Regions from separate parts of the Pseudomonas sp. Ors-4-3C genome, predicted to be linked through region 2. Evidence: predicted binding sites of a transcription regulator. Region 2 holds the regulator's gene; each other region holds the start of a gene.
The links. Region 2 encodes FliA, which starts transcription of late flagellar genes. Its sites were predicted from a motif close to CTAAAGTTTNNNNNNNNNNNGCCGNTAA; they were not measured.

Region 1: a site for FliA is predicted at 2,654-2,681, ahead of motA (flagellar motor stator protein MotA). Genes of this name have one in related genera too.
Region 3: a site for FliA is predicted at 3,878-3,905, ahead of ACVHNU_RS25770 (methyl-accepting chemotaxis protein). Genes of this name have one in related genera too.

Annotation. Positions count from the first base shown of each region.
Region 1 covers NZ_CM146900.1:6,119,425-6,126,628, reverse strand. Annotated here, with positions in the region: gene ACVHNU_RS27690 (caspase family protein) at 1-110, shown strand, start outside; gene ACVHNU_RS27685 (toll/interleukin-1 receptor domain-containing protein) at 110-601, shown strand; gene motB (flagellar motor protein MotB) at 654-1,730, opposite strand; gene motA (flagellar motor stator protein MotA) at 1,734-2,585, opposite strand; gene ACVHNU_RS27670 (HDOD domain-containing protein) at 2,752-4,290, shown strand; gene rhdA (thiosulfate sulfurtransferase) at 4,333-5,166, shown strand; gene asd (archaetidylserine decarboxylase) at 5,166-6,026, shown strand; gene ACVHNU_RS27655 (lectin OAA family protein) at 6,087-6,488, opposite strand; gene ACVHNU_RS27650 (molecular chaperone) at 6,709-7,204, shown strand, end outside.
Region 2 covers NZ_CM146900.1:980,896-988,099, reverse strand. Annotated here, with positions in the region: gene ACVHNU_RS04600 (flagellar motor protein) at 1-419, opposite strand, end outside; gene ACVHNU_RS04595 (protein-glutamate methylesterase/protein-glutamine glutaminase) at 419-1,561, opposite strand; gene ACVHNU_RS04590 (chemotaxis protein CheA) at 1,611-3,890, opposite strand; gene ACVHNU_RS04585 (protein phosphatase CheZ) at 3,926-4,714, opposite strand; gene ACVHNU_RS04580 (chemotaxis response regulator CheY) at 4,733-5,104, opposite strand; gene fliA (RNA polymerase sigma factor FliA) at 5,271-6,011, opposite strand; gene fleN (flagellar synthesis regulator FleN) at 6,008-6,838, opposite strand; gene flhF (flagellar biosynthesis protein FlhF) at 6,952-7,204, opposite strand, start outside.
Region 3 covers NZ_CM146900.1:5,669,845-5,677,048, forward strand. Annotated here, with positions in the region: gene ACVHNU_RS25755 (TonB-dependent siderophore receptor) at 1-2,119, opposite strand, end outside; gene ACVHNU_RS25760 (FecR domain-containing protein) at 2,207-3,208, opposite strand; gene ACVHNU_RS25765 (sigma-70 family RNA polymerase sigma factor) at 3,208-3,708, opposite strand; gene ACVHNU_RS25770 (methyl-accepting chemotaxis protein) at 4,021-5,901, shown strand; gene ACVHNU_RS25775 (SRPBCC family protein) at 6,048-6,515, opposite strand; gene ACVHNU_RS25780 (amino acid adenylation domain-containing protein) at 6,540-7,204, opposite strand, start outside.

The DNA of each region.
Region 1 (7,204 bases), 1.2 Mb from region 2:
AACCGGTCGACGCCGAACACATGTATTACGCGGCCATTCACTCCACTGGCTGCCGTCTCACGGCGCTCGGCGCCTATTACCGCGAACTCGCCATAAAAGGACACTTCTGATGCCCGTATTCATCAGCTACCGCCACATGGATCGCCCGCAGGCCATAGCGATCAATGCCCAATTGATGCAGGCCAACATCAAGACCTACCTCGACGTGCTCGACCCGGAATCGCAGACCACCGACGACATCACCGGGGTCATCACGCGCAACATCACCGAATGCACGCACCTGCTGGCGGTGGTGTCGGAGAAAACCGCGTTGTCGTGGTGGGTGCCATTCGAAATCGGCGAAGCGACGATCAGCAATCGGCGGATCTGCTCGTTCCGCACCGGGCAGGCGCAACTGCCGGAATACCTGGACAAGTGGCCGAAGCTGAGCACGCCCACGGATGTCGATTTCTTCATCGAGGCCTATCGCAGCGAAGGCACGATCAAACGCTCGATGACGCTCGACTCGGTGACCGGCAATCAATCGACGCGCAGTGCGAACAAGATCAATGCCGAGATGTTCCATGAGGGGCTGAAGAACCGGATTCGTCGCGGGTTCTGAGGTCAATCGACAGCCACAAAAAAGCCGACATCGCTGTCGGCTTTTTTGTCGGTCACTGCTTCGGCGCGGGGGCCGGTGCGGCGGCTGGTGGAGCCGCCGGCGCGGGCGCCGCAGTCCCCGGCGCGGCCGGTTTTGGTGCGGCGTCATCGAACAGGTTCAGGCGTTCACGCAACTCGTGCGCCGGCACTGGTTGCTGATCTGCCGGCAGCGCGTTCGGATCGACCGGCGTTGCCGGAGCGGCGCCGTTCTGGCCTTCGGCGGCGGGCTTGGCCGGTTCGGCACCTTGCGAGCCTTCGATGGCGGCCTGGGCCTTCTTGGTCAGGACCACGATGTCGATGCGGCGGTTGACAGGGTTGAACGGATCTTCCTTGTCGAACAGCGCCGACGAGGCATAACCCACCACCCGCGCCACTTGCCCGTCCGGATAGCTGCCGGCAACCAGTGCACGCCGCGCGGCGTTGGCACGGTTGGCCGAGAGTTCCCAGTTGCCGAAATCGCCGGTGCCGGTGTACGGCTTGGCGTCGGTATGGCCACTGATGCTGATCTTGTTCGGCACCGCTTTGATGGTGTCGGCCATGGCCAGCAGGATGTCTTCGAAGTAAGGTTTCAGGCGTGCGGAACCTGAGTCGAACATCGGCCGGTTCTCGGCGTCCATGATCTGGATACGCAAGCCGTTCGGGGTGATCTCGAACAGGATCTGGTCCTTGAACTTCTGCAGTTGCGGGTTCTCGTTGACCTTGTTCTGCAGTTCTTGCAGCAACAGTTCCAGGCGCTCTTTCTCGACCTGCTCGGCCATGCCTTCGACCTGCTCGGTGTCGACCGTGACCTTGTCCGGTTGCGGCTGCGACTTTACCTCAGGGTTGAGGGTGTTTTCCGGCGCCAGGGTCGGCGTGCCGCCCAGATCGATGATGTACGGCGTACCGCTTTCGGAGAAGCCGACCGGATCCTTGAAGTAACCGGCGATGGCGATCTTCTGCTCAGGCGTTGCGGTGGACAGCAGCCACAACACCAGGAAGAACGCCATCATCGCCGTGGCGAAGTCGGCGAAGGCGATTTTCCACGCCCCGCCGTGGTGCCCACCGGCTATGCGCTTGACGCGCTTGATGATTATCGGCTGATTATTTTCCATGGCTTAACGACCGCGAACGGCTTGTTCCAGCTCGGCAAAGCTTGGACGGTGCGCCGGGTACAGAACCTTGCGCCCGAACTCCACGGCCAGCGATGGCGGCATGCCGGAAGCCGAAGCCACCAGCGAGGCCTTGATGGCTTCGTAGACGTTCAGTTCTTCCTTGGCATCGTGCGCCAGGGAATGCGCCAACGGACCGAAGAAACCGTAGGCCGCGAGAATACCGAAGAAGGTACCGACCAGTGCCGCACCCACGTGCAGGCCGATGGATTTCTGATCGCCCTCACCCAGCGAAGCCATGGTCACCACGATACCCAGTACCGCCGCGACGATACCGAAACCGGGCATGGCGTCGGCGATGCCGTTTACCGCATGGGACGGGTGCTCGAGGTCTTCCTTGAGGCTGTAGAGCTCCATGTCGAACAGACCTTCCAGCTCATGCGGAGCCATGTTGCCGGAGGACATGATGCGCAGGTAATCGCAGATGAACGCGGTCATGCGCTCGTCTTTGAGCACGGCCGGGTACTTGGCGAAGATCGGGCTCGCGGCAGCGTCTTCGATGTCGCCTTCGATGGCCATCATGCCTTCGCGGCGGCTCTTGTTGAGGATCTCGTAGATCAGGCCGAGCACTTCCAGATAGAACGTGTGGCTGAAGCGCGAACTGAACATGCTCAGGGATTTCTTGAGCACGTGCATCGTCATGTAACCGGGGTTGGCCTGCAGGAATGCACCGAGGGCCGCACCACCGATGATCATCACCTCGAAGGGCTGGATCAGGGCGGCAATTTTGCCGTGGGAGAGCACGTATCCGCCGAGCACGCTCGCGAATACGACGATGATGCCGATAATTTTAGCCATAGGTAGGAAAGTACTTACTGAGTCGGGTTCAAGGTCATATTCGGAAGTTAAAAAATCTCTTCTTCTACTTATCGGCAAAACTGCGCCAGACTATAGCCAGTTCAGGCGAAAAGCCAATTTAGCCCATGCCGGGCGCGTCTACAGTCAGTGAAGATCTCGTCCAGACATGGCTAATGAAACGAACGTCCCACATGTAAAACCGACCACGCTCGAGGGCTGGGTCAAGCTGCTCGATGGCGTGCGCCTGCCCGTGCCGCAAGAGGCCCACGACAAGGTTTGCCGGGCGATCCGCGACAACCGCAGCTCGCTGCGCGACATCGCCGACCTGATGCAGGACAGCCCCGCGCTGGCCTTGAGCATCATCCGTGAGGCCAATCGTCACACCCTCGGCACGATGACCGCACCGGCGGAAAATCTCGAGGTGGCGATCAACCGTCTGGGCCTTGCGCGTACCGAAGAATTGCTCGCGCGTCTTCCCGTCGAACCGCAGATGCAGATCCCCAAGGCGCTGCGCCAACTGCAGATGATCAGCCAGCACGCCACGCAACAGGCCAACGGTTTTTTCGCCAGTCGCCTCGCGCGCCTGTGGCAGGACATTCATTGGGGCAGCCTGTTGTTTCTCTCGCCGTTATGGCCGCTGGCGCTGACGTTTCCAGAATTGCTCGAAGAGTGGGAAGTGCGGGTTATCCACAAAGGCGAATCGGCCCCGATCGTCGAGAAGCAACTGTTTGGCGTGCGCCTGCTGAAGATCGCCGAGGCGCTGGTCCAGGTCTGGCACCTGCCGATCTGGGTGCAGCAAGGCTATAAACTGCTGCTCAGCGAACAGCGCGAACTGGTGAAAGTCCTGCGCATCGCCCGCGACAGCGAGCATCCGCTGCGCCAGCAGAATCGCCTCGACGACGATCCGACCCTGCGCCGCTGGCTCAACCAGCCGGCCAACACCGTGTTGCTGGCCAACGGCCTGGCGCTGTCGGCGCAACAGGCCTGGGACAGTCCGCACAGCGAGCGCTGGCAGTACCTGACCAGCCTCTATCTGCAAATCTCGATGGACGAGGTGCAGCAGCAGTTGCACCAGCAAGCGGCCAACAGTGCGCGCCAGCATGCAATGCCCGATCTGTGGCACCCGGCCGTTTCATTATTATGGCCGTGGGGCACCCATCGGTTGCCGGCCGGGATGCTGCCGGCGGCCGCGCCGAGTGCCGAGGATCTGACTCAATGGCGCCGGCAATGCGCCGAACTGCTGGCCGAGCCGAGCCGCTTCACCAATGCCATGAGCCTGACCGTCGCCGCGCGTGATGCGCTGGTCGCCAGTGGCATGCGCCGGGTGATGATTTTGATGGCCGACCGCACGCAATCGAATCTGCGGGTGCACCAGACCTTCGGTTTGCCGAAGGAAGCCGCCGCGCTGAATTTTGTCGTCAGCCAGAGCAAAGTTCTGCAACGGTTGCTCGCGCAGCAGGCACAGGTGCGGATCAACCCCGAGAACAACGCGCAATTCTCCGCGCTGCTGCCGCAAGGCCTGCGCACACTGTTTCGCGGCGAACACCTGTTCCTGCGCTCGCTGGTCAATAACGGCCGGGTGATCATGATCGTCGTCGCCGACCAGGGCGGTGGGCCGTTCGCCGACATCAGCGTGCAGGCTTTCGCCAAAACCGCGCAGTGCATCGAAAAGGCCCTGCACAGCTTTAGCAGCCGTGGCCGATGAGGCTGCGCTACAATCCCCCCCTTTGTGCTCTGGAGACCTCACATGTCTGACTTCTCTGGCTTGCCGCTCGTCATCGAACCGAGCGACCTGCTCCCTCGGCTGGATGCCAGCGAACTGATTCTGGTGGACCTGACCAGTGCCGCCCGCTATACCGAGGGCCATCTGCCAGGCGCACGCTTTGTCGATCCGAAGCGCACCCAGCTCGGCCAGCCGCCGGCGCCGGGATTGCTGCCAGCCAAGGCCGATCTGGAAGCCCTGTTCGGTGAACTGGGCCATCGCCAGGACGCGGTCTACGTGGTCTATGACGACGAAGGCGGTGGCTGGGCCGGACGCTTCATCTGGTTGCTCGACGTGATCGGTCACGACAAGTACCACTACCTCGACGGCGGTCTGCCGGCGTGGCTGGAAGCGGGCATGCCGATGTCGATCCAGGTTCCGCCTGCGGTGGGCGGCCCGGTGGCGCTGACCCTGCACGACGAGCCGACGGCCACCCGCGAATACCTGCAAAGCCGTCTCGGCGCCGCCGATCTGGCGATCTGGGATGCGCGCGGGCCGCTGGAATATTCGGGCGAGAAGGTGCTGGCGGCCAAGGCCGGACACATCCCCGGTGCGGTGAACTTCGAGTGGACCGCCGGCATGGACAAGGCGCGTCAGTTGCGGATTCGCACGGATATGCCGCAGATCCTCGACGACCTCGGGATCACCAAGGACAAAGAAATCATTACCCACTGCCAGACCCATCACCGGTCGGGCTTCACTTATCTGGTGGCCAAATCCCTCGGTTATCCGCGGGTCAAGGGCTACGCCGGTTCCTGGGGCGAATGGGGCAACCACCCTGATACGCCTGTCGAGATTCAAGGTTCTAAGGACAACTAATGAAAGAGCGTCTGTTTATCCTCAGCCAGTACCTGCTGCCTCATCACTTGCTGTCGCGCCTGGCCGGTTGCGTTGCCGAGTGCCGCGTGCGCTGGTTCAAGAATGCCTTCACCCAGTGGTTCGCCAAGCGTTATCAAGTGGACATGTCGCAAGCACTGGTTGAAGACCTGACCGCCTACGAGCACTTCAACGCGTTCTTCACCCGTGCCCTGAAGGACGGCGCGCGGCCACTGGACCAGACCCCGGGCGCAATCCTCAGCCCGGCCGACGGTGCAGTCAGCCAGCTCGGCCCGATCGAACACGGTCGCGTGTTCCAGGCCAAGGGCCACAGCTTCAGCGTGCTGGAACTGCTCGGCGGTGACGCCGCCAATGCCGCGCCATTCATGGGCGGCGACTTCGCCACCATTTACCTGTCGCCGAAGGACTACCACCGCGTGCACATGCCGCTGGCCGGCACTCTGCGCGAAATGGTCTACATCCCGGGCCGGATCTTCTCGGTCAACCAGACCACTGCCGAAAACGTCCCGGAACTGTTCGCCCGCAACGAGCGCGTGGCGTGCATCTTCGACACCGAGCGCGGGCCGATGGCCGTGGTACTGGTCGGCGCGATGATCGTCGCGTCGATCGAAACCGTATGGGCCGGTCTGGTCACCCCACCGAAGCGCGAACTGAAAACCTTCCGCTACGACGAAGCCGCCCGTGCGCCGATTCATCTGGAAAAAGGCGCGGAGCTGGGTCGCTTCAAACTGGGTTCGACGGCGATCGTGCTGTTTGGCCCGGATCAGGTGAAGTGGGCCGAAGAACTGGTGGCGGGTTCGCCAGTGCAGATGGGCCAGGCCCTGGCCCTGCCGACTGCCTGAGCCGGCTGATCCGCCCTTTCACACGTCTGTGAAGGGGCGGACACGACCTGGGAGGCGCCGTTACTCTATCTGCCCACGGAAGCCGATCGGCCCTTCGTTGGCGTAGGTATTGGTGCCACTGAGGTTTTTCCCTCCATCGCTGGAAGTGACGCTCAACGCGACCACGTCCTGATTGTCCCGACCACCGATCACCCACTTGCCGCCCGGATGCCATGGGGCATCATTGCCACCCCACTGGTTCTCGACGTTGTATTGATTCTGACCGGTGCGCTGCGCCTTGAAGCCAATCGGGCCTTCGCCGGCGTAAGTCATGGTGCCGGTGAAGCTTTTGCCGCCATCGCTCGACTTGATCTCGATGGCGACGACTTTCTGGTTGTCCCGCCCGCCCAACACCCAGGTTCCACCCGGATGCCACGGTGCCGAACTGCCGCCCCATTGATTTGCCACTGCATATTTAGACATGAACCTCATCTCCTTGAAGTTTCGGGAGACCTGCCCGAGGTTGACGGCAGGCCGTGCAACCGTGCGTTTCCGATCGCACGCCTGAGAGCCTAGTAGGGCTTGTCGAATGGCATCCGGCCAGCAGACCAGCGGTCAAAAAGCCTGCCGCCATCCGGCGAAACGGATCACAGCTGCTAGAGTTCTCGGAGTTGCCTATTTCGCCGCTGGAGCCAGTCACGGCATGAGTGAGTCACGCCCCCAACCCTCCCTGCGCGCCCCGATCCCGACGCAAACGCGCCTGTCGTTCTGCGAAGCCACCCCGCGCGACCTCAAGCGCTGGATCGCCGGCCTGCCCAAGGCCAACATCGGCGAAACCGCTCGCCAGTTGTACCAGGGCCTGGGCGAACTCAACCAATTGCTTACCCCCAGCGACAATCGCCTGCACCTCCTGGAGCTGCTGCGCCCCGAGGTGTATTTCGTTTGCCAGCATCTGGAGCGGCACTTCCTGCATCAGGCGATCATGCTCGATGACCGTTCGCGCAAGATCAGCAATCTGTGCCAGGCGCTGCAAAGTCAGCTGGCCATCGGCTACAAGCAGATCGTTTTGCGCATTGTCCCCAAGTATCACAAGGATCGTGCGGCGCTGGTCAGTCAGGCGCTGCAACGGGCAGCGCATGCACTCAAGGGGCAACTGCTGCGCGCGACGCAGCTGTATAGCCCGCCGCCGGAGCATCTGT
Region 2 (7,204 bases):
ATGTCGCGGGCTTCCTGAGTGTAGAAATCCACTTCGAGAATGCTGCGGATCGCTTCCGGTTCGGCGCCATCGACCAGCAGTTGCAGGCCCTTGCGCGAGTAGTTGTCCGGTTCGGCATCGGCTACGCCTTCCAGGCCGAGCAGGCCTTCCTTGCGCGCGGTGAGGCTCCAGTTGACCACCCGGTCGATACCGCCGGCGAGGTCGACCCGTGGTGGAAACAGGATCCAGGCGAGAATCTGCATGGCGCGCTTGAAGGCGCTCATCGGCGATTGCAGCAGCGCGGCACCGATGGTGCCACCGAGAACGATCAGCGCCGCCGGGCCGTTGGCCAGCGCGCCGAGGTGACCGCCTTCAAGGTAGTTGCCGCCGATGATGGCGACGAACGCCATGATGATCCCGATAAGGCTTAGAACATCCATCAGATACACGCCTCGACGATGTGCTTGCCGATGTCGTCCAGGCCGTAGACCGCGTCAGCCAGATCGGCTTTGACGATGGCCATCGGCATGCCGTAGATCACGCAACTGGCTTCGTCTTGTGCCCATACCGAGCTGCCGCCCTGCTTGAGCAGACGTGCGCCTTCGCGGCCGTCGGCGCCCATGCCGGTGAGGACCACCGCCAGAACTTTGTCACCGTAGGACTTGGCTGCAGAACCGAAGGTGATGTCCACGCATGGCTTGTAATTCAGACGCTCGTCGCCCGGGAGGATTTTCACCGCACCACGGCCGTCGATCATCATCTGCTTGCCACCCGGCGCCAGCAGCGCCAGGCCCGGACGCAGGATGTCGCCATCCTCGGCTTCCTTGACGCTGATGCGGCACAGCTTGTCGAGACGCTCGGCAAACGCCTTGGTGAACGCCGCCGGCATGTGCTGGATCAGCACGATCGGCGCCGGGAAGTTCGCCGGCAACTGGGTCAGCACCCGTTGCAGCGCAACCGGGCCGCCGGTCGAAGTACCGATGGCCACCAGTTTGTAGGCTTTGCGTTTCGGTGCCGGCGACGCAGCGCTGGCCGCCGGCGCGCGAGCAGGTGCTGGAGCCGGGGCCGGACGCGTCGGAGCAGCAGCGCTGTGGCTGCTGAAACTCGAAGCCGCTGGCGCCGGGGCGGGTGCAGGCGTCGGTGCAGCGGCCGGAGCCGGCGCACTGTAGGCACTGAAACGACGATTACTGCGCGAGATGCTGTGAACTTTCTCGCACAGCAGTTGCTTGACCTTCTCGGGATTGCGCGAGATGTCTTCGAAATTCTTCGGCAGGAAATCCACCGCGCCGGCGTCCAGCGCATCCAGGGTGACCCGGGCGCCTTCGTGCGTCAGCGAGGAGAACATCAACACCGGAGTCGGGCAGCGCTGCATGATGTGCCGCACCGCCGTGATGCCATCCATCATCGGCATCTCGTAGTCCATGGTGATCACGTCCGGCTTGAGGGCCAGGGCCTGATCGATCGCCTCTTTACCGTTGGTGGCCGTGCCGACCACCTGGATGCTCGGATCCGCTGAAAGAATTTCCGAGACGCGGCGGCGGAAAAAACCCGAATCGTCCACCACCAGGACTTTGACTGCCATAAACACTCCATTAGGCGCAGCGGGACGTCGTCGCCCCGCTGCCCCGGATTCAAATACGCCGTGCGGCGTAACGCTTGAGCATGCTTGGAACATCGAGGATCAGAGCGATGCGGCCGTCACCGGTAATGGTGGCGCCGGACATGCCCGGAGTGCCCTGGAGCATTTTGCCCAATGGCTTGATGACCACTTCTTCCTGGCCGACCAGTTGATCGACGACGAAGCCGATCCGCTGAGTGCCCACCGAAAGGATCACCACATGGCCTTCACGCTGCTCTTCGTGAGCGGCGGAGCTGACCAGCCAGCGCTTGAGGTAGAACAATGGCAGCGCCTTGTCCCGCACGATCACCACTTCCTGGCCATCCACCACGTTGGTGGTCGACAGGTCGAGGTGGAAGATTTCGTTGACGTTAACCAACGGGAACGCAAACGCCTGATTGCCGAGCATCACCATCAGGGTCGGCATGATCGCAAGCGTCAGCGGCACCTTGATGACGATCTTCGAGCCCTGGCCCTTGGTCGAGTAGATGTTGATCGAACCGTTGAGCTGGGAAATCTTGGTCTTCACCACGTCCATGCCGACACCGCGGCCGGACACGTCGGAAATCTCGGTCTTGGTCGAGAAACCCGGGGCGAAAATCAGGTTGTAGCACTCGGTATCGCTCAGGCGATCGGCCGCGTCCTTGTCCATCACACCGCGTTTTACCGCAATCGAACGCAGGACGTTCGGGTCCATGCCCTTGCCGTCATCGGAGATCGACAACAGGATGTGGTCGCCTTCCTGCTCGGCCGCCAACACCACACGACCGCCGCGGGCCTTGCCCGACGCTTCGCGTTCTTCCGGCGACTCGATGCCGTGGTCGACCGCGTTGCGCACCAAGTGGACCAGCGGGTCGGCCAGGGCCTCGACAAGGTTTTTGTCGAGGTCGGTTTCTTCACCCACCAGTTCCAGGTTGATCTCTTTCTTGAGCTGACGCGCCAGGTCACGAACCAGACGCGGGAAGCGCCCGAAGACCTTCTTGATCGGCTGCATCCGGGTCTTCATCACCGCGGTCTGCAAGTCAGCCGTGACCACGTCGAGGTTCGACACGGCCTTGGACATGGCTTCGTCGCCGCTGTTGAGACCCAGGCGCACCAGACGGTTACGCACCAGTACCAGCTCGCCGACCATGTTCATGATTTCGTCGAGACGCGCGGTGTCGACACGAACAGTGGTTTCGGCTTCGCTGGCCGGTTTTTCCGGTGGCGGAGCAGCGGCGGCACGGGCCGGCGCCGGTGCAGCAGCGGCAGCGGCTGCCGGTTTGGGCGCTTCGGCTTTAGGCTCAGGCTTGGGCGCAGCTTTCGGCGCGGCGGCCGGAGCAGCAGCCGCCTTGGCAGCTGGCGCGGCCACGGTCGACGCGGTGCCCGCAGCAGCGGCGCCAACGTCGGTGAACTTGCCTTTGCCGTGCAACTCGTCGAGCAGTGATTCGAATTCGTGATCGCTGATCAGATCACTGCCGGCGGCAGCGGCTACCGGAGCGGCTGGCGCAGCCGGTGCCGAGGCAATCGCCGACTCCAGCGCTTCCACGGCAAAGTTGCCCTTGCCATGCAACTGATCGAGCAGTGCTTCGAATTCGTCGTCGGTGATGTCCGAGCTGTCACCGGCAGCCGGTGCCGCCGGAGCGGCCGCTGTCGGGGCCACGGCGTCTGGCGCGAACTGGCCCTTGCCGTGCAGCTGATCGAGCAACGACTCGAATTCAGCGTCGGTAATTTCATCGCTCGCTGCCGTATCGGCAGTTGGCGCAGGTGCAGCAGCGGCCGGGGCTTCGGCTTCAGCCTTGACGGCGTTCAGCGAATCCAGCAACTGTTCAAATTCGTTATCGGTGATGTCGCCGGAATCGCCTTCGACAACCAGCTCTTCGATCATCTCGGCCACTGGCGAAGCCGGGGCTTCGTCCGCCGATTGCGGTTCGGCCAGACGCGCCAGCGCAGCCAGCAGTTCCGGGGTTGCAGCAGTGATCGGTGCACGTTCACGGACTTCGCTGAACATGCTGTTCACCGCGTCCAGTGCTTCAAGCACCACGTCCATCAGTTCTGCATCAACGCGACGCTCACCCTTGCGCAGGATGTCGAACACGTTTTCGGCGATGTGACAGCACTCCACCAGCTCATTGAGCTGAAGGAAGCCGGCGCCCCCTTTTACAGTGTGGAAACCGCGAAAAATTGCGTTGAGCAGATCTGCGTCATCCGGGCGGCTTTCCAGCTCGACCAGTTGCTCGGACAGTTGCTCAAGAATCTCGCCGGCCTCAACCAGGAAATCCTGAAGGATCTCTTCATCGGCGCCGAAGCTCATTAATGGGGTGCTCCTACAGGTCTAAAAACCTAAACTCAAAATCCAAGGCTGGATAACAAATCGTCCACATCGTCCTGACCGGACACAACGTCTTCTCGTTTATCGGCATGAATCTGCGGACCTTCACCCTGCGAGAGATGTTTTTGTGGATCTTTTTCTGCAAGCATCGCAGCACGGTCGTGTTCGATGCCCGCAAAGCGGTCCACCTGACTGGCCATGAGTACGAGTTTGAGCAAATTGCTTTCGACTTCGGTGACCAACTGGGTCACACGCTTGATCACCTGACCGGTGAGGTCCTGGTAATCCTGAGCCAGCAGGATGTCGTTCAGGTTGCTCGACACCGCACGGTTGTCCGTGCTGCTGCGTGACAGAAAACCGTCGACCCGGCGCGCCAGTTCGCGGAACTCTTCAGCCCCGACTTCGCGACGCATGAAGCGCCCCCAATCGGTGCTCAAGGCCTGAGCTTCTTCAGCCAGGCCATTGACCACCGGCGTGGCGCTTTCCACCAGATCCATGGTGCGGTTGGCCGCGGCTTCGGTCAGCTTGACCACATAGCCCAGGCGTTCGGTGGCGTCGGTGATTTGCGACACTTCCTCGGCCTGCGGCATGTGCGGATCGATATGGAAGTTGACGATCGCACTGTGCAGTTCGCGTGTGAGCTTGCCCACTTCCTGATACAGGCCGCGGTCACGGGTCTGATTGAGCTCATGGATCAGTTGCACAGCGTCGCCGAACCTGCCTTTTTCAAGGCTTTCGACCAGTTCGACCGCGTGTTTTTTCAGGGTCGACTCGAAATCGCCCTGTGAAGATTCGTTATGCTCCATAGCTCCCCCGCGCGTTCATCAGCCGATGCGTTCGAAAATCTTCTCGATTTTGTCTTTCAACGCCTGAGCCGTGAAAGGTTTGACCACATAGCCGTTCACACCGGCCTGAGCAGCCTCGATGATCTGCTCGCGCTTGGCTTCTGCGGTCACCATCAGCACGGGCAGATGCTTGAGTTTTTCATCGGCACGCACGTGGCGCAGCAAGTCGATACCGGTCATGCCCGGCATGTTCCAGTCCGTTACCAGAAAGTCGATGCTGCCGCTGTTGAGCACCGGAATGGCGGTAGTGCCATCGTCGGCCTCGACGGTGTTGGTGAACCCAAGATCCCGCAGCAGGTTCTTGATGATCCGCCGCATCGTTGAGAAGTCATCAACGATGAGGATTTTCATGTCTTTGTTCAATTCGACCTCCAAGCAGTCTTAAACGCGCCCAGCACCTGGACGCGCCACTTCAATCAATCGGCGCAGCACTCGAAGACTGTCTGGAGCACAACAGAGCAAGACCGGTGCCGTTCATCACCGCACCAGCCTCGTTCGCAGTGTCCCCACACTGCCTTCAGCGCGCTCGCCACTCCCCCAAACGCCCCCGCAAACGGGCCGCGCACTGGCTGTGTAACTGGCTGACCCGCGATTCACTGACGCCAAGGACTTCACCGATCTCCTTGAGGTTCAGCTCTTCGTCGTAGTACAGCGCCAACACCAGTCGCTCACGCTCCGGCAAATTGGCAATCGCGTCCGCCAGCGCCGCCTGGAAGCGTTCATCTTCCAGATCGCGTGACGGCTCAAGATGAGCACTGGCGCCATCCTCGTGCAGCCCTTCGTGTTCGCCGTCCTGCAACAGGTCGTCGAAACTGAACAGCCGGCTGCCCAGGGTGTCATTCAAAATCCCGTAGTAATCGTCGAGACTCAATTGGAGTTCGGCCGCAACCTCGTGATCTTTAGCGTCACGGCCGGTTTTAGCTTCAATTGCCCGAATTGCGTCACTGACCATACGGGTGTTGCGGTGAACCGAACGTGGCGCCCAGTCCCCTTTGCGTACTTCGTCGAGCATCGCGCCGCGGATCCGGATGCCCGCATACGTTTCGAAACTGGCGCCTTTGCTGGCGTCGTATTTGGTCGAGACTTCGAGCAGGCCGATCATCCCGGCCTGAATCAGGTCTTCAACCTGCACACTCGCCGGCAAGCGCGCCAGCAGGTGATAGGCAATGCGCTTGACCAGTGGCGCGTAACGCTCGATCAACTCGTACTGCGCGTCACGTGCCGACTTCTTGTAGTAGTTCATACCGCTGGCGGTCATAGCACAGGCCCTGCCGTTTGCTGCACGAGGCGCTCGACGAAAAACTCCAGGTGACCGCGCGGGTTGGCAGGCAGCGGCCAGGTATCGACCTTCTGCGCGATCGCCTTGAACGCCAGCGCGCACTTGGAACGCGGAAAGGCTTCATAGACCGCTCGCTGCTTCTGCACTGCCTTGCGCACGCTTTCGTCGTACGGCACCGCGCCGACGTATTGTAAGGCGACGTCGAGGAAGCGATCCGTGACCTTGGTCAACTTGGCGAACAGGTTGCGCCCTTCCTGCGGGCTCTGCGCCATGTTGGCGAGGACGCGGAAGCGGTTCATGCCGTAGTCGCGGTTGAGCAGTTTGATCAGCGCGTAGGCGTCGGTGATCGAGGTCGGCTCGTCGCAGACCACCAGCAACACTTCCTGCGCGGCGCGGACAAAACTGACTACCGAGTCACCAATACCCGCAGCGGTGTCGATCACCAGCACATCGAGGTTGTCGCCGATGTCGCTGAAGGCCTGAATCAGACCGGCGTGTTGTGCCGGGCTCAGGTGCACCATGCTCTGGGTGCCGGAAGCGGCCGGCACGATGCGGATCCCGCCGGGGCCCTGCAACAGCACGTCGCGCAGCTCACAGCGGCCTTCGATGACATCGGCCAAAGTGCGTTTGGGGGTCAGTCCCAGCAGAACGTCGACGTTCGCCAGCCCCAGATCGGCGTCCAGCAGCATGACCCGACGGCCAAGCTCTGCCAGCGCCAGAGACAAGTTCACTGACACGTTAGTCTTGCCGACGCCACCTTTGCCGCCGGTCACCGCGATCACCTGTACGGGATGCATGCTGCCCATGTTATTTCTTTACCTTGTCTTGCATAGACGGAGGCCACATTACTGGCTGCGCGTTCTCAACCGGAACAATGCATGGCAGACCATCGATGTAGGTACAAAAACTGTTCATTACCTCAGCCAACCTGCTTGGTCGGGCTGTGGTAGATATCAGCGAACATGTCAGCCATGGCTTCTTCGCTGGGTTCTTCCTGCATTTGCACGCTGACGGCGCGACTGACCAATTGATGACGGCGCGGCAGATGCAGATCATCCGGAATCCGTGGGCCGTCGGTCAGGTAGGCGACCGGCAGTTCATGACTGATCGCCAGGCTCAACACTTCGCCAAGGCTGGCCGTCTCATCCAGTTTAGTCAGGATGCAGCCGGCA
Region 3 (7,204 bases), 1.6 Mb from region 2:
TCGACTTCGAGTACTCGATATCGGTGAAGGTATAGCTGCCGAGCACTTTCAGGTTGTCGGTCAACTGCATGTGCGCTTCCAGCTCCAGGCCTTGCGAGCGGACAGCGCCTACCGCGCGGTAGAAGTTTTCCTGAGGCAGCTTGGTCGCCAGATTTTCCTGATCGATCCGGAACAGCGAGGCGGTGAACAGGTTGTCGGTGCCCGGCGGTTGATACTTCAGGCCGACTTCCCACTGTGTGCCATCGGTCGGAGGCAGAGGATTACCAGCACTGTCGGCATACGAGTTCGGGTTAAACGACTCGGAGTAGCTGATGTACGGCGCCAGGCCGTTCTCGAACAGATACAACGCGCCAGCACGGCCGGTCAGTTTGGTGCGCCGATCATTGATTTCAGTACCGACCGGACGGCCTGCTTCGGCGATACGGTTCTCATCCGACGTCTCGACCCAGTCCTGACGCAGCCCCAGCGAGAAGCGCCACTGGTCCATCTCGATCAGGTCTTGCAGGTACACGCCGGTCTGCTCCAGGCGCCGCAGGTAACTGGTATCGCCGTACATATCGATCGCCGAATTGCCGTATACCGGGTTGAACGCGTTGATCGGGGCCAGGCCGCCACTGGTCCAGTCGACCACGGTTTTGCGCCGTTGATAATCGGCGCCCATCAACACCGTGTGCTTGGTGGCACCGGTGAAGAATTCGGCCTGCAGCATGTTGTCGACGATGAACGCATGCAGGCGTTCATCGCCGCCGGTGTAGTAGCGGTTCAGTTCGTTGCTGGTTGGCGTCGTCCAGCCGTAGGCGTAGACCTGATCCATGTTGACCTTGGAGTCGAGGTAACGGAAATTCTGCCGCGCCGTGAAGACATCGTTGAAGCGATGCTCGAACTGATAGCCGAACGACTGCTGATCCCGCGAGTAACCGTCAATCCCCGGCTCCCCTTCGAAGAAGTGCGGCGAGATGCGGTTGCCGTTGCGCTGATGAATCGTGCCATCCGCCGGCACGCCACCGTGGTAGCCGCCGTCCGGATCGTGCTGCAGATACGCCTGCAGCGTCAGCGAAGTGTCTTCGCTGAAGTCGATGCTCAGGGACGGTGCGAGGGCGAAGCGTTTTTCCTTGTTGTGGTCGAACTGCGTGTCGGATTGATCCGTCAAACCGGTCAGACGATAGGCAATGCGTTTGTCGTCATCGACCGGACCGCTGAAGTCAAAACCGACACCGCGCTGGCCTTGGGTGCCAACCGTGGCCTGAACCTGATGATAGGCCTCGTACAACGGCTTTTTGCTGGTCAGCGCCACCAGGCCACCGGGCGAACTGCGGCCATACAAGACCGACGACGGGCCTTTGAGAATATCCACACGCTCAAGGAAATACGGATCGACCTGCATGGTGCTGTAGGTGCCGCTGTCGCCCATCGACTTGAGGCCGTCGAGGTAGATGTTGTCCACCGAGCCGTCGTTGAAACCGCGCATCGCCACATAGTCGTAGCGATGAGTCGCGCCGTAAGGGTTGGTCAGCACGCCGGGGGTATAGCGCATCGCCTGGGAGACGGTCTGTGAGCCTTGATCGTCCATTTGCTCGCGGGTCACCACCGATACGCTTTGCGAGGTTTCCAGCAGCGCGGTACTGGTTTTGGTAGCGATCTGGCTGTGCGTGGCGTTGTAGCCTTCCATGCTGCCCAGCGCGTTACCGAGGGCGAAACCTTTGATGTCGGTGGTTGGCAGTGCCAGCGCCTCGGGTTCGCTGATTGAACGCAGGATGTAGCTGTTTCCGTCTTGGCTGACCGCTTCCAGACCCGAGCCGCCCAGCAAATGGCTCAACGCCTGATCGGTGGAATATTCGCCCTGTACGCCCGGAGACTGCCGCCCCTGCGTTTGCTGCGGGGTCATCGACAAGGTGATGCCCGCCTCGCGCGCAAACTGGTTCAGCGCTTCGCCCAGCGGGCCGGCGGTGATGTTGTAGCGATGACTGCTCGCTTCACTGGCATTGGCGGCGAGGCTCAGGCCTGGCAGCACACCGGCGCCCAGAACGGTGGACAGCAGGGCAGCGCGAATGGCTTGCCCCAGCAGGCCCGATTCGGCAGTGAAATTCAGCGAGTTCTTACAGGTGAGGCGGACAGTCATTGTAGGTTTCCGTAGGCAGTCGCAAAGGCTGAGTTGAAGTGCTTACTGACCAAGCCGGACTTGTCGCGAAAACCCGCCAAAATAATTTCAGGCCACTGCCTCAAGCGTTACCCACCAACGGGTGCGATAGCGCAATTGCACCGGCAAAGTCTGCGGCAGGATTGCCAGCAGCTTGTCGGTGTCCTCCAGGCGGAACACACCGGACAGGCGCAGATCTGCCACCTGCGGCGTGCACGTCACGAAGCCCTGACGATAACGTCCGACTTCATTGAGGAAATCGCCCAGGCGCATGTTGCGGGTCACGATCAAACCATCGACCCAGGCGCCCGCGTCCATATCCAGTGGTGGTGCAGGGCGCACCTGATGGTGATCGATCAGAAAGGTCTGTCCGGCGAGAGCCTCAACCGAAGCTCCGCCGTTGTGGATGGCGACGCGCCCGGAACTGACGCTCAGTCGCGTGCAATCGTTTTCCTGGCGCAGGATGAAGCGGGCATTGGCCGGCTCATAAGTGCCATGGCGACTTTGCACGCGAAGCGGCCGGCTGAACGCCGCGCCTTCATCATTACTCCCGCAAGTGACGATGATTTCGCCACGGGTGAGTTTGATCAGCCGCTGCTGCGCGGTGTAATCCAGATCCACGGCGCTGGCCGTGTTCAGCTCGATCCGCGTGCCGTCGGGCAACTGGAAGCCGCGACGTTCGCCGGTCGCCGTAGCGTAGTCGGCGCGCCACTGCTGCCAGACGGCGGTGTCCTTGGCCAGCCATGCGGCGGAACCCATCAGCACCGCGCCGGACAGCAGCTTCAAGGCCTGCCGCCGCCCCAGCCCCTGCGCACTGTTTTCCAGGGTATTGAACGCCACCTGTGCGCCGGGCACGGCGCGCAGGTTATGGCTCAGTTCGGCCTGCAGCGACTGCACGCGCTGCCACGCCAGTTCATGCTCGTGATGCTCGGCGCGCCACGCTTCGCATTGGCGACTCAGGCGCGCATTGCCATGGTTGTTGCGCAGCCGCAGCAGCCAGTGAATGGCTTGTTTGACCACCTGTTGCGGCGGTTCGGCGCGTCGCCCGGTCGAGAGGTTATCCACAGGCATCAGCTGTCGTATCGCAACACGTAGCAGTGATACAGCGCATCGGCGACGTAACGCTCCACCGAGCGCAGAGACAAGCCCAGCTGTTCGGCGATCTGCTTGTGCGTCAAACCTTCGCACTGCGCCAGCAGAAATGCCTGACGGACTTTCGGCCGCAAGCCTTCAAGCATGCGCGCGATGCTTTCGAGCAGCTCGATCACTAACGCGCGGGCTTCGGCGCTCGGGGTTTCGGCTTCGGGCAAATGGGCGATGGTTTCGAGATAGGCGCGTTCGATTTCTTCACGACGCCAATGGTCGATCACCAGGCCGCGAGCGATGGTGCGTAAAAATGCGCGGGGCGCCTTGAGCTCCAGGCGTTCGGTACGTTGTAGCAGGCGTACGAAGGTGTCCTGAGCCAGATCCGCGGCATCTGCGGCATTGCCCAGCCGTGCTCGCAGCCAGGCGTTGAGCCAGCCGTGATGACTACTGTAAAGCGCCTGCACTGCAAACTCAGGTGAGGACATGAACGCGACAGCCCGAACGTCACAAATGATAATTAGTCGCATTTTTATCAAGGGCGGTGAATTTTGCAACCTCCGCTCGGATAACCAGCATAAAAAACTTTATAGCGAACGCTCTGGCGCGCCGTTCGGCGGGAATCTGTCAGAAATGCCGTGCATTTCCCACACAACCCTAAGATTTCTGCGAACCGTGCCGACAGACTGGTGAGACATGCGTGCACCAAAGTAGAGCGGCCATCAGAACGCTGCCTGCGCTGTACATGGAATGTTGCATCCCGGAACGCATCCCCACTTTTGCATAAGAAGTCCCATGAAATGAATCTCAAGTTCAGCCATAAAATCCTGTTGGCCGCCTCGGGCGTCGTGGTCCTGGCTTTCGCTTTGTTCACCCTCTACAACGACTATCTGCAGCGCAACACCATTCGCCAGAACCTCCAGTCGTCTGTGCAGCAGGCCGGCGATCTGACCGCCAGCAGCGTGCAGAACTGGATGAGCGGGCGAATTCTGGTGCTGGAAAACCTCGCGCAGAACGTTGCCCATCAGGGCAAGGACGCCGACTTCCCTGGGCTGGTCGATCAACCGGCCTTCACCTCGAACTTCCAGTTCACCTACGTCGGTCAGGCCAACGGTGTGTTCACCCAGCGCCCTGACGCGAAGATGCCCGACGGCTACGACCCGCGTCAGCGCCCTTGGTACAAGCAAGCCGTTGCTGCCGACAAAACCATGCTGACCCCGCCGTACATGGCCGCGGTCGGTGGTCTGGTGGTGACCATCGCCATGCCGGTGAAAAAGAATGGCGAGTTGCTGGGGGTGGTCGGCGGTGACCTGAGCCTGGAAACCCTGGTGAAAATCATCAACTCGGTGGACTTCGGTGGCCTCGGCCACGCATTCCTGGTCAGCGGTGACGGTCAAGTGATCGTCAGCCCGGACAAAGACCAGGTGATGAAGAACCTCAAGGACATCTACCCGAATTCCGGCGTGCGCATCGAGAAGGGCAACCAGAACGTGGTGCTCAACGGCCAGGAACGCATTCTGTCGTTCACTCCGGTCAGCGACTTGCCGAATGCCGATTGGTACATCGGTCTGTCGATCGATCGCGACAAGGCCTACGCCGCCCTCAGTCAGTTCCGTACTTCGGCGCTGATCGCGATGTTCGTCGCGGTCGCTGCGATTGCGCTGCTGCTGAGCCTGCTGATCAACGTCCTGATGCGTCCACTGACCACCATGGGCCGCGCGATGCGGGACATCGCCCAGGGCGAAGGTGACCTGACCCGTCGTCTGGTCGTGGAAGGCAAGGATGAGTTCGCTGAACTGGGCAGTTCGTTCAACCAGTTCGTCGAGCGCATTCACGCGTCGATTTCCGAAGTGTCCTCGGCCACTCGTCACGTGCACGACCTGTCGCAACGCGTGATGGCCTCGTCCAACGCCTCGATCATCGGTTCCGACGAACAAAGCGCCCGCACCAACAGCGTGGCCGCCGCGATCAACCAGTTGGGCGCCGCCACTCAGGAAATCGCCCGCAACGCCGCCGATGCTTCGCAGCACGCCAGCGGCGCCAGCGAGCAGGCCGATGACGGTCGTCAGGTGGTCGAGCAGACCATTCAGGCGATGACCGAGCTGTCGCAAAAGATCAGCCTGTCGTGCACCCAGATCGAAACACTCAACGCCAGCACCGACAACATCGGCCACATCCTCGATGTGATCAAAGGCATCTCGCAGCAGACCAACCTGCTGGCGCTCAACGCGGCCATCGAAGCGGCCCGTGCCGGTGAAGCCGGACGCGGTTTTGCGGTGGTGGCGGACGAAGTGCGCAACCTCGCCCATCGCACCCAGGAATCGGCGGAAGAGATCCACAAGATGATCACCTCCTTGCAGGTCGGTTCCCGTGAAGCGGTGACCACCATGAACGCCAGTCAGGCGTCCAGCGAAGAGAGCGTGGAAGTGGCGAACCAGGCCGGTCTGCGCCTGGTCAGCGTGACCCAGCGCATCGGCGAAATCGATGGCATGAACCAGTCGGTGGCTGCTGCAACCGAAGAGCAGACCGCCGTGGTGGAAACCCTCAACGTCGACGTTAACCAGATCAACCTGCTGAACCAGCAGAGCGTGGCCAACCTCAATGAAACATTGAAGGATTGTGATGCGTTGTCGCAGCAGGCCAACCGCCTGAAGCAGCTGGTGGACAGCTTCAAGATCTGATCCGCAGATTGAAGACCGCGTTATCGTTCTTCGCGAGCAAGCCCGCTCCCACAGGTTGACCGTGTTCCTCTTGAAGGAATGCAATCAAAAGGTGGGAGCGGGCTTGCTCGCGAAGGCGGTAGCTCAATCACCGCAGAACTGAAGCCTTATACAAACAGCTTCAACACATTCCCCATCGCATCATCGGCAAACCCCTGCACGAAATCCTTGAACCCCGGCAGTGCTTCCTCCCCACCTGAAGCCGGCTCGGCAATGATCGTCCAGGTCGCCCGCGACTTCCCTGCGCCCAACGATTCCACATTCATCGCCGCCCACAGATTGGCCACACCCAAGGTGTTGTAGATCGTGGTCCAGGTCATGGCCCGTGCCTGCTCATCGCGGGAGTTGAGTTGCTCGACCACCACGTTGCCGTCCTTGAAGAATTTCTTGCGCAGCGAGGACACGCCTTCGCCGGTCATTTCGATGTGCGACAGCGCCGGGATGAAGCGGTCGAAGCCAGCGAAATTGCCGACCACCGCCCAGACCTGCGTCGCGTCCGCCGGCACTTCCACCGAAGAGATGACATGGCAGCCGTGAGGGTTTTTGATCAGGGTGTCCGGTTGCAGAGTGCTCATGGTGTTGCTCCTTTTTTGGATGAATCAGATGAAGTTGATTTCTTTCAGGTAATCGCAGCCGCGACGCAGCAGCGCCGGGGATTTTTCCGGGTAGTGCGCGCCCATCTGTTGCACGCCGGCTTCGGCGTTGGCGTGGCCGATCAGGGAGATGTCGCCAATGTCCTCCTCGAAGCCGTTGAGGTAGAAACCGAGCACGCCAAACAGCGCGTTGTCGGTGTCGACCCGGCCCAGTTGCTGCTGCCAGTCGGCGACGCTGACCAGCGAGAATTCGCTGCCGGTTTCGCGGAACGAGGCGACGTAGGCATCCCAACTCAGCGGTTCGGGGTTGTGCAGGTTGAACACCGCGCGCTCGGTCGAATAACGGCTGGCGTGGAAGGCGATGAAACGCGCTAGAAAGTCCACCGGCATCAGGTCGAAATTCAGCGCGAAGGCCGGCACCTGACCGAGCTGGATCGAGCCTTTGAGCATCAGCATCAAACGGTTTTTGTGCGGCTGGCAGACGCCGCTCAGGCTGTTGAAACTGATGTTGCCGGGGCGATACAGGTTGACCCACACCCCCCGCTCGCGCGCCCGTTCGAGGACGCGTTCGCCGACCCACTTCGACAGGTTGTAGCCGTTGCGGATGTAGATCGGCGGAGTCGGCGCAGCGGGCAATTCGAGCACTCGGCCTTCGCTATCGACGGTGCTTG